DNA from 3 places in the Flammeovirga sp. AWQ4_249 genome. Region 3 is predicted to be linked to each of the others. Evidence: riboswitches for the same ligand, from Rfam matches in the RefSeq annotation. Region 3 holds a riboswitch; each other region holds the start of a gene.

Region 1 (3,194 bases), on a different contig from region 3:
CATTACTTGTTGCCCTCTTAATTGGTTTGGCTATTCGTCGAATGGAAAAAAGAAAACCAGAAGAAATGGGGCGAATCATTAGTTTATTAGATAGTACTAAGATTATTATCAATAGCATAACAATGACAATCATTAAGTTGACACCTTATGGCGTATTTTCTTTAATGACAATTGCCGTTGCTAAAAATGGACCTACATTATTTGGAGATTTAGCTATCTTCATTGGTGTATCTTATTTAACTATGGCCTTAATTTTTGGTATGCATATGTTAGTTCAGTTATCAGTAGGCAATAATCCGATTAAGCATTTCCAAAATTTATTACCAGCAATAATCACAGGTTTTTCTACTCAATCTTCAGGTGCTTCTTTGCCTGTTACGATCAACTCATTAGTTGAAAGAAATGGAGTAGATTCTGAAACTGCAAATATTGGAGCTTCATTAGGAACTACAATGGGCATGAATGCATGTGGTGCAATGTGGCCTGTATTTATGATCGTTTTGTCTGTAGGAGTTACTAATGCAATGGGAATTCAACCTTTAGAAATTACATCCCCAAGTGTAATTCTTACCATGTTTATTTCAGTGATTATTTCCTCTTTTGGTATTGCAGGCCTTCCAGGTACGGCTTCATTTGCAGCAATTACAGCGATGACAATTATGGGTATCACTCCCGAGGTTATGGGTATAGTTTTGACATTTGTATTATCTGTTGATTCATTAATTGATATGGGAAGAACAGCTACAAATATTTTTGGTGTTTCATCTGCTGCGACCTTTATTTCCAAGAAAGAAGGTTTAATGGATATGGAAGTTTTTGACAAAGCATCATAAAAAGAATATACAAAATGAATTTACCCCTTGATGAACTGATAAAATCATCAAGGGGTATTTTTTTATAAACCTCTAGCATCAATTACATCTTGTAAAGCCGTTAGTAAACTTTGATTATGATGTGAGATTAATGTCTTCGAATCTCTTACTATTTTTAATAATTCTTGATCATTTAATGTAGAGAAATGATCTAAGAATTGAATATATATTTCTTGTGCTAAACTCATGTCTTTGGGATTTTAAAGTGATACAATTTTATCTTCAATTAGCTTTACTTTCCTTTTTATAGAAAGTCTTCCATTTTTTATAATTAAACGATCTTCTTTAAATTTCCGCTTTCGAATTTCTTCATTTAAAGCACTTAAATACAATCCTCTAGGATTACTCCAAAAGGTATTGCCGACTTCTTCGTTGAATGCAGCGATTAGCTCTTCATTCTGTAAATGAGATAGTTGTGTTACTTTCTCTTCGTAATTTTTTGTCAATGTCATTCTGTAAAAGATTATAAAGTGAATAATCAATTAAGGACATCAAGAAAAATGGGGAATTCAGTGGGGTAGGTTTTTGTCTTCCTAAGACCACATCTTTTTCACCACCGTGGATTTAACTCGGTTGGTATCCATTCAAGGATTCTTGATGATACTACAAAGTTAGCTTAATTCTTTAATAAAAAGCAAAATTACATTGATAAAATTAATTATTTAATTCAATTTTTATTGCTTTTAAAAAAATATTACAATTTAAAATACACGGTTATAAATTCATAAAAATAAACATTCTACATACATTGATAACCGTTTTTTGATAGACTTTTGCTCAGGAATACCGTTTTATCTTTTGAACCTAATTCACATCAATTTTTTATGAACAATTTATTTTACAAAATAACATTAGGAATATTTAGCTTATTCTTAATAACTTCTTTTGCAACCACAGACACAGAAGAAGGAATTAATAAAAAGAAGAAATATTCTCAGCCAACACATAATCCATGGTTATCAGCAGATAAAATGGCCACAACACATTTTGATATGGGGCAAACGGATAATTTTGAAGCACCAATTATTGGAGGTGAATTCAATATTGATCCTTTAGACAGTACTCATGTACAAAGAGTAACTGCAGGTCCTGTAAACATTATTACTCTAAAATCAACAAGCAAAGACTTTTGGTGGGCATTATCTACTGATAAAATCTCTTACATAGATGGTAGAAATGGCCAATGGCTAAAAATAGCTGAATATCAATTGCCTAAAGTTGCACCTATTTCAAATGAAAATTTAGATGCTTTATTAAGTAAAAAATATAGTTCTTCAGAAGCTTTAGCAAAAGATTATGATCAACTATGGGCTCCTTCAAAAGAATTAAACCCTACAGTTCGTATGTTGACTGGAAATAGTATTTATGCTTTTGTTGACAAAGATGGTTATTTGTATTTAACAGCCTCAGGATATATTTATAAATTAGCTTTTGATAAAGATAAAGTAACATTGGTAAATAAAATCAATGTAAAAGAAAGAATGGCAGTTCCAGAAGAAATGAAGAAGTTTATAGACTTGAATCAAATTCCTGGAGGTATAACTGGTGCTCAAATTTCTTATGATGGAACTATTATCGTGGGTACCATCTTTGGTTTGATGGCAATTGATAGAGATCTTAAAGAAATAAAAGATAATCTAGCTTTACCAATTGAATCTTTTTATACTTCATATCCTCCTGATAGAAGAGAAACTCCAGAATTTATTTCGAATTCATTTGCCATAGATGAAAATAATGCTGTTTACGTTGCAAGTGGTACAACGATGAACAAAATCGTTTGGAATGGAAAACTATTCTCGATGGAGGCAAAAGATGGTGCATGGTCAGAAAAATACCAAACAGGAGATTTATCTCCAACAATTAAATATGGTACGGGTACGGGGTCAACACCAACATTGATGGGTTTTGGAAAAGATGAAGATAAATTAGTTGTGATCACGGATGGAGAAAATAGAATGCATTTAACAGCATTTTGGAGAGATCGTCAAGATAATGAACAACAATTAGCTGATAAAATTGAAGTGAATTGTGGTTATGGTGATACACCTCCAGCTTTTATTCAATCTGAACAATCTGTTGCTACTTTAGGTTATGGTGCATTTGTTGTGAATAATATTGCTCCGCAGAAAGAAGGTTTAAGAGATTTTGATCCCACTCATAAAGTAAATGATCTAATCTTCAATGTTTTGGCTGTAGGTCCTGTAGTACAAGCAGGAAAAGGTATTGAGCGTTTTGAATGGAACACAAAGACGAACAAATGGAAAAGGGTATGGGCCAATTCTGATATTGCATCGACTAGCATGGTTCCAGCAGTAAGCTCTA
Region 2 (3,194 bases), on a different contig from region 3:
GAGATTTCAAAAGTACGCTCTCTGTCACCTTCTGAAACAATGTATGAAGTGGTATCTCCAATTTGAGTAACACGTTCAGAATTATAAGTACCTGGACCTGGACGTTTGTTGTAATTGGCCCCCACAAAGAAATTAAGTTTTTTACGTTTGAAGTTTAACAGGAAATCGCCACCAAGTCTACCATACATACCAGCGTTGGCATTGAAAACACCACTTACGCCTTCTAATTTATTTTTCTTGGTGATAATGTTGATAATGCCGGCAGTTCCGTCAGGGTCATATTTTGCCGACGGGTTGGTAATTAATTCAATATTTTCGATAGTTGATGCGGGTATTTGTTGTAATGCTTCTGAGGCATCCAATACTGATGGTCTACCATCAATTAGTACTGTAAATCCAGAACTACCTCTTAAACTTACATTTCCGTCTCCATCTACAGTGATAGAAGGAATATTTTCAAGAATATCTACTGCTGTACCAGACATAGCAGCAAATTGAGTTCCTACATTAACTACTTTTTTATCAATATCGTAGGTAACACTATTTTGCGTTCCTACTACCTCTACGGCATCAAGAACTTCAGCGTCAGTACTTAATTTAATAACCCCAAGATTTTTTTTCATATTGGGTTTTGCTAATGTAATGTTATCAATGATCGTCTTTTGAAAGCCGATGAAAGTAACTTCGACAGTATATGTTCCTTCTTCGATATTTTTCACAGTAAAAATACCATCTGTTGAAGTAACAGTACCGCCAATTAATGAATGGGTAGCTTGCTCAAAGATTGAAACTGTAGCATATTCTACAGCAACATTAGATTCTCCGTCAGTAACTTTTCCTGAAATTACACCTGGCTTAAGAGGGTCGTTTGCAAAAAGTGAGCTGATACAGAAAAACGATAGAAGCGTGATTAAAGTATAGGTTTTCTTAAACATGAATGGAAAGAATTTTAAGTTCATTGCAAACATATCTTTCAATTCTGTTTAAAATCTGTAGAAATCTGATTTTTCTAAAAAAAGTGGAAAATAGTTGTTACAACAATAAAGATTTGAAAAAGAATGGTAATAATATGTTGTCTTTATTCTCAAATTCCTATATTTGCATCCAATTACTTATCAAGAAAGATAGAGGGACTGGGCCCTATGATGTCTTAGCAACCTGCGCTCCACAAAGCAAGGTGCTAACTCCCAGCTCGAAGGTGTTCGGGAATAGATGAGTTTATCTCCTAAAAATAGACATACTGGCAATAGCTTCACGGCTGATTTTTCTGATGAGTTAAACTAAATTAATGATAACTGTATTTATAATTTAACTTGAAAATCAGAATACTAATCTTTATCTCTTCATTTTTCTTTACCAGTTGTTTTGAACTGCAGGAGACCTTGCAAGTTATGGCAGATGGAAAAGGAGATTATTCCTTTACTTTTGATTTTTCTGAAAGTAAAGCTATGATGGAGATTATTACTGCATACCGCACTACAGAGGGAGCTGCAATTTTTCAAGCGAGTAAATTCAAAGAACCTTTATCGTTAATTAGTAATGATCTCAATGGTATACCTGGAGTATATGATTGTAAAGAGATTGTGGATACCCTTAATTGGAAATTAGGGATGAAATTCGCTTTCGTTGATGTAAACGCATTAAACTCTGCTTTAAATAAAATTGACGGCAATGAAGAAGTGCAATATTTAAAAATGAAACGAAAGAAAGCTGAATGGACACAAAATATTAATTGGTTATCCATTCTTAATGCTAATATTCCACTATCTGAAGAAGCAAAAGATGCTTTTTCACTTTCAATAGATTCTGCTAAATACTATTTTGATTGGCAATTGAATAGAGAAATCAAGACGATAAAGTCTTTTGATATAGAGCAAATTGGCTCATCACAAGTATCTTATGAAGGTACTATTCCTAAAGGCGATGATTATGAATATATCACGCAATGGAATATTAAATTTAAAAAATAGAATAAATTAAAGATAATGACATATTTATTTACATCCGAGTCCGTTTCAGAGGGACATCCTGATAAAATAGCAGATCAAATTTCTGATTCTATACTTGATGCTATGCTAAAACAAGATCCTAAATCTCGCGTTGCTTGTGAGACAATGGTAACTACTGGTTTAGCTGTTATCGCTGGTGAGGTAACAACAAAAGCATATGTTGAGATTCCAGATATCGTAAGAGATACGATTGAGAAAATCGGTTATGATAAAGAAGATTATTCATTTGCTGCTCACTCATGTGGTGTTCAGGTGGCACTTCACAGCCAATCTCCTGATATTGCTCAAGGTGTAAACATTGGCGAAGGTGTAGATAAAGAACAAGGTGCAGGTGACCAAGGTATGATGTTTGGTTACGCGACAAAAGAGACAGAAGAGTTCATGCCAATGGCTTTAGCTTTTTCTCATGCACTTGTAAAAAAATTAGCTGACATCCGTAAGAATCACAATGATTTAATTGGTTACTTACGTCCAGATGCTAAAGCTCAAGTTACAATTGAATACGACGAAGACAATACTCCAAAAAGAGTACATACTATCGTAGTTTCAACACAACATGACGAATTCCCAGGTTTATCAGATGATGAGGCTTTAGCTCAAATTGCTAGAGATGTAAAAGAGCACGTAATCAGTGCTGTTATTCCAGCTGAATTAATCGATGCTGATACAATCTTCCACATCAATCCAACTGGTAAATTTGTAATTGGTGGTCCTCATGGTGATGCTGGTCTTACTGGTCGTAAAATTATCGTAGATACTTACGGTGGAAAAGGCGCTCACGGTGGTGGTGCTTTCTCAGGTAAAGATCCTTCTAAAGTAGATAGATCTGCGGCTTATGCTTCTAGACATATTGCTAAAAACTTAGTAGCTGCTGGTGTTGCAGATGAAGTATTAGTTCAAGTTGCTTACGCAATTGGTGTTTCCACTCCAGTTTCATTAAATGTAACAACTTATGGTACTGCCAATGTTGACAAGACAGATGCAGAGATCTCGAAAGTAGTTGAAGGTATTTTTGATATGCGTCCAAGTGCTATTGTTGAGCGTTTAGGGCTGACAAATCCTATCTTCCTTCCTACTGCAGCTTATGGTCATATGGGACAAGCTCCTTACACAGCTCCAGTCGAAATCAACAGAACTGAAGTAGTAGAGCAAGATGGTAAAAAAGTTACTACAGTAATTACAGAA
Region 3 (3,194 bases):
GTTTAGACAGTATCAACCAAATCTTGTGAATTACTGTGCATACTCCATTAAACAATCATATTCAAAATTTAGTAACCTCAATTGAGAACCATCTCATTATTAATGAAATGGGGTTAATTGAAATATTGCAAAAAAGCCTAGATAAGATTGTTTCTTTCTCGCAGTGTAAATATGGTTTTATTGGAATTGTTGATCAACAAGATGGAGTTCTGAACTATAAGTACTTAGTGGAGAAAAAACCTTCAAATGGTTTTAATCCTTTTGATAAGGCATTATTAAAAAATCCTTTAGAAGTCAATGTTTCAAAAGCATATCAATACCTTAAAGACATTCCCTATATCAAAAAACCAATTTTTTCTTTTGATAAAGATAGAGCTGAAAAAAATCTCCCATGGTATTCCAATATATTAATCCCAATTCACAAAGATGATCATCTTATTGCTGTTTTAGGATTGAATGATCGTAAAAAAGGATTCGGTCAACAATTTTCCCTTAGAATGAAACCTGTGGTAGATACTTTTGGGAAAGTAATTAGAAAATTATCGAAAAATACAGATATAAATAATATACAAAACAATTCTATTTTTGAGACTCCTGTGAATAAGCATATGTATGATATGTTGATTACAATTGACCATCTGTGGAATATCAAAAAGAGAAATTACATTTGGGATAGTAAAATTGGTGTTTCGAAAGAACATATTATGGATTATGTCTTCGATCAAGATTACAATGTATTAGAAGATCTACTTATACTTTCTCAGAAAACAAAAACGTCTCAAAAAGGAAGTATTCGTATCAAAAAGAAAAAGAAAGTCATGATTTTAGCAATCAAAGTGCATTATAATTCCTCTACGAATACCTATGATGTTTTTGCAAAAGATATTACAGTTTCTTCGAACCAAAACATTCAAGATAAAAAGAACATAGACCGCAAGAAAATATTAGATTTCTGCTTTAAAAATCCTGTAATCAACAGTTTCTTTTAAAAAAGGAAAGAGCCATTGAAATAAATTCAGTAGCTCTTTATCATTACAACTTTTCTTCAATTTTAGCTAGCAAATGATGGCCATATAATTTTGGAAGGGAATGATCTTGAGGATTTCGAATACCTAATAATTTTTCAGCTTGTAGCATTGTCAGGTTTCTATACTTTACTTCTAATGAGTTAGTTGCAAAACGATTTTTTAATACATCGTAGCATTCTTCTAATGATAATTCAAAAGGAGATTTTGTAAGCATTTTTATAATGTTTTAAGTACTGAACATTATAAACATCAAAATTTTGGAAGGGGATTCTATTTTTTTGTCATGAATCAGACCACATCTATTGTACCACCGTGGCTTTACTGCTCGGTTGGTATCTATCATAAGATAGCTTTCTTGATGTTTAAATTAACTACTGCAAGTCTACTAGAACATTAAAATAAAATCAAGATTTTTTTTATTTATTAACATGAAATGAATTTGTTGTGGTATATTGAAATATCACAATTTAGTTGTAAATTAATGTCAAACCTAGATGACATGCAATCAAAATATATCTACTTTTTTTCTATACTCTCAATTTTGTTCGGAAGTTGTTGTGAAGAAAACCAACCGATACAGAATTCACCTTATAATCTAGAAATTCCAGAACACTTTGGGAAGCAATTTGTATTACCTGATGACAATCCTTTGACTGAAAAAGGAGTTGAATTGGGGCGTATGCTATTTTATGACAAACAACTTTCTAGAGATTTTTCAACCTCATGTGGATCATGTCATCAGCAAAAATTAGCTTTTACTGACGGGAAAGCTAAAGCGGAAGGTATTCATGGAAGAGTGGGTGAATTTAGTAGTATGTCAACTGTTAATCTCATGTGGACAGGAAAATTCTTTTGGGATGGTAGAGCAGCAAGCTTAGAAAGTCAAGCATTAGACCCTATTCAAAATGTATTGGAAATGGACATGACTCTTGAAGAGGTAGCAGAAAGACTAAGTAATGATCCTAAATATCCTGCTTTATTTGAACTCGCATTTGGAACACCTGAAATAACTCCAGAAAATATAAGTAAGGCCATCGCCCAGTTTGAAAGAACATTAATCTCCGCTAATTCTAAATATGATCGATTAATTTTAGGTACCTATACTCCTACAGAAGAAGAAAAATTGGGAATGGATTTATTCTTAACCCATCCTATTGCTGGTGAAATCAGAGGTGGAAATTGTGGTGATTGTCATTTAGGTGTGCTAACCTCTGGTGATCCTATAGCTTTTAGAGGATTTCATAATAATGGACTAGATACAGATGCTAATCTAAAAGAAGGTATCAAAGGAGTTACTCAAAATGAATTTGACAAAGGCAAATTTAAAGCTCCAACACTTAGAAATATCGCTCTTACCGCTCCATATATGCATGATGGCAGGTTTAATACGCTAGAAGAAGTTTTGGAACATTATGACGAACATATTCAAGAAAGTCGAACATTAGATCCTTTGATTACGGAAGCTAGTAATGAACCTATTTTCCCTGGTGATCCAGTAAAATTACATTTAACTCAAAAAGAAAAAAATGCTATTCTTGCCTTTCTTCATATGCTAACCGATGAGGAATTTGTGAACAATCCAGTACACTCAGACCCTTTTGAAGAGTTGGGAGATCAATAAATAATACTTTAATTTAGGACTCTAAGCTCCAACAAATTAATAATGAGTCAAAACAATAAAGCCTTAACAGGAAATATCTTTTCAATATTTTTTTCATTTTCAATACCTACTGTACTTGGCATGTTAGCAATAACATCTGCGGGTATAATTGATGGAATGTTTGTTGGTAAATTTGTTGGAACTGATGCTTTGGCAGCTGTATCGTTATGTGCTCCTATTTATTCTTTATTATTTGGTGTTCCTATCTTATTTTCTACAGGAGGGGAAGTTTTTTGTGGAAAGTTTATTGGTGAAGGAAATATAAAAAAAGCCAGAGCAACTTTTACTTCCATTTTATTAATCATAGGTATTTTTAGTCTCGTTATTACAATTTTCGGACTATTATTCACAGAAAAAATTGCTTTAATATTAGGAGCTGATGAAAAAATAAAAGCAATAGTAATTGATTATTTGACTGTAATTATTGCACTTACACCGGTGATGTCATGTTATGCCCTTACTTATTTTATTCGAGTTGACGGGAGGCCAAATTTAAGTTTCACATC

Evidence for each region. A riboswitch is a leader RNA that binds a small molecule or an ion and turns the genes downstream of it on or off. The one in region 3 is predicted to bind S-adenosylmethionine.
Region 1: another riboswitch for S-adenosylmethionine. It lies ahead of ACXAHM_RS18600 (hypothetical protein); the one in region 3 lies ahead of ACXAHM_RS03685 (hypothetical protein).
Region 2: another riboswitch for S-adenosylmethionine. It lies ahead of ACXAHM_RS01570 (hypothetical protein); the one in region 3 lies ahead of ACXAHM_RS03685 (hypothetical protein).

The regions. Positions count from the first base shown of each region.
Region 1 covers NZ_JBSWYJ010000029.1:40,750-43,943, forward strand. Annotated here, with positions in the region: gene ACXAHM_RS18590 (cation:dicarboxylate symporter family transporter) at 1-833, shown strand, start outside; gene ACXAHM_RS18595 (hypothetical protein) at 896-1,060, opposite strand; gene ACXAHM_RS18600 (hypothetical protein) at 1,073-1,324, opposite strand; SAM-I-IV-variant riboswitch at 1,384-1,478, opposite strand; gene ACXAHM_RS18605 (hypothetical protein) at 1,697-3,194, shown strand, end outside.
Region 2 covers NZ_JBSWYJ010000001.1:396,027-399,220, reverse strand. Annotated here, with positions in the region: gene ACXAHM_RS01575 (TonB-dependent receptor) at 1-935, opposite strand, end outside; SAM riboswitch class I at 1,110-1,219, shown strand; gene ACXAHM_RS01570 (hypothetical protein) at 1,314-1,970, shown strand; gene metK (methionine adenosyltransferase) at 1,986-3,194, shown strand, end outside.
Region 3 covers NZ_JBSWYJ010000003.1:20,392-23,585, forward strand. Annotated here, with positions in the region: gene ACXAHM_RS03680 (GAF domain-containing protein) at 108-989, shown strand; gene ACXAHM_RS03685 (hypothetical protein) at 1,033-1,242, opposite strand; SAM-I-IV-variant riboswitch at 1,293-1,395, opposite strand; gene ACXAHM_RS03690 (cytochrome-c peroxidase) at 1,528-2,649, shown strand; gene ACXAHM_RS03695 (MATE family efflux transporter) at 2,692-3,194, shown strand, end outside.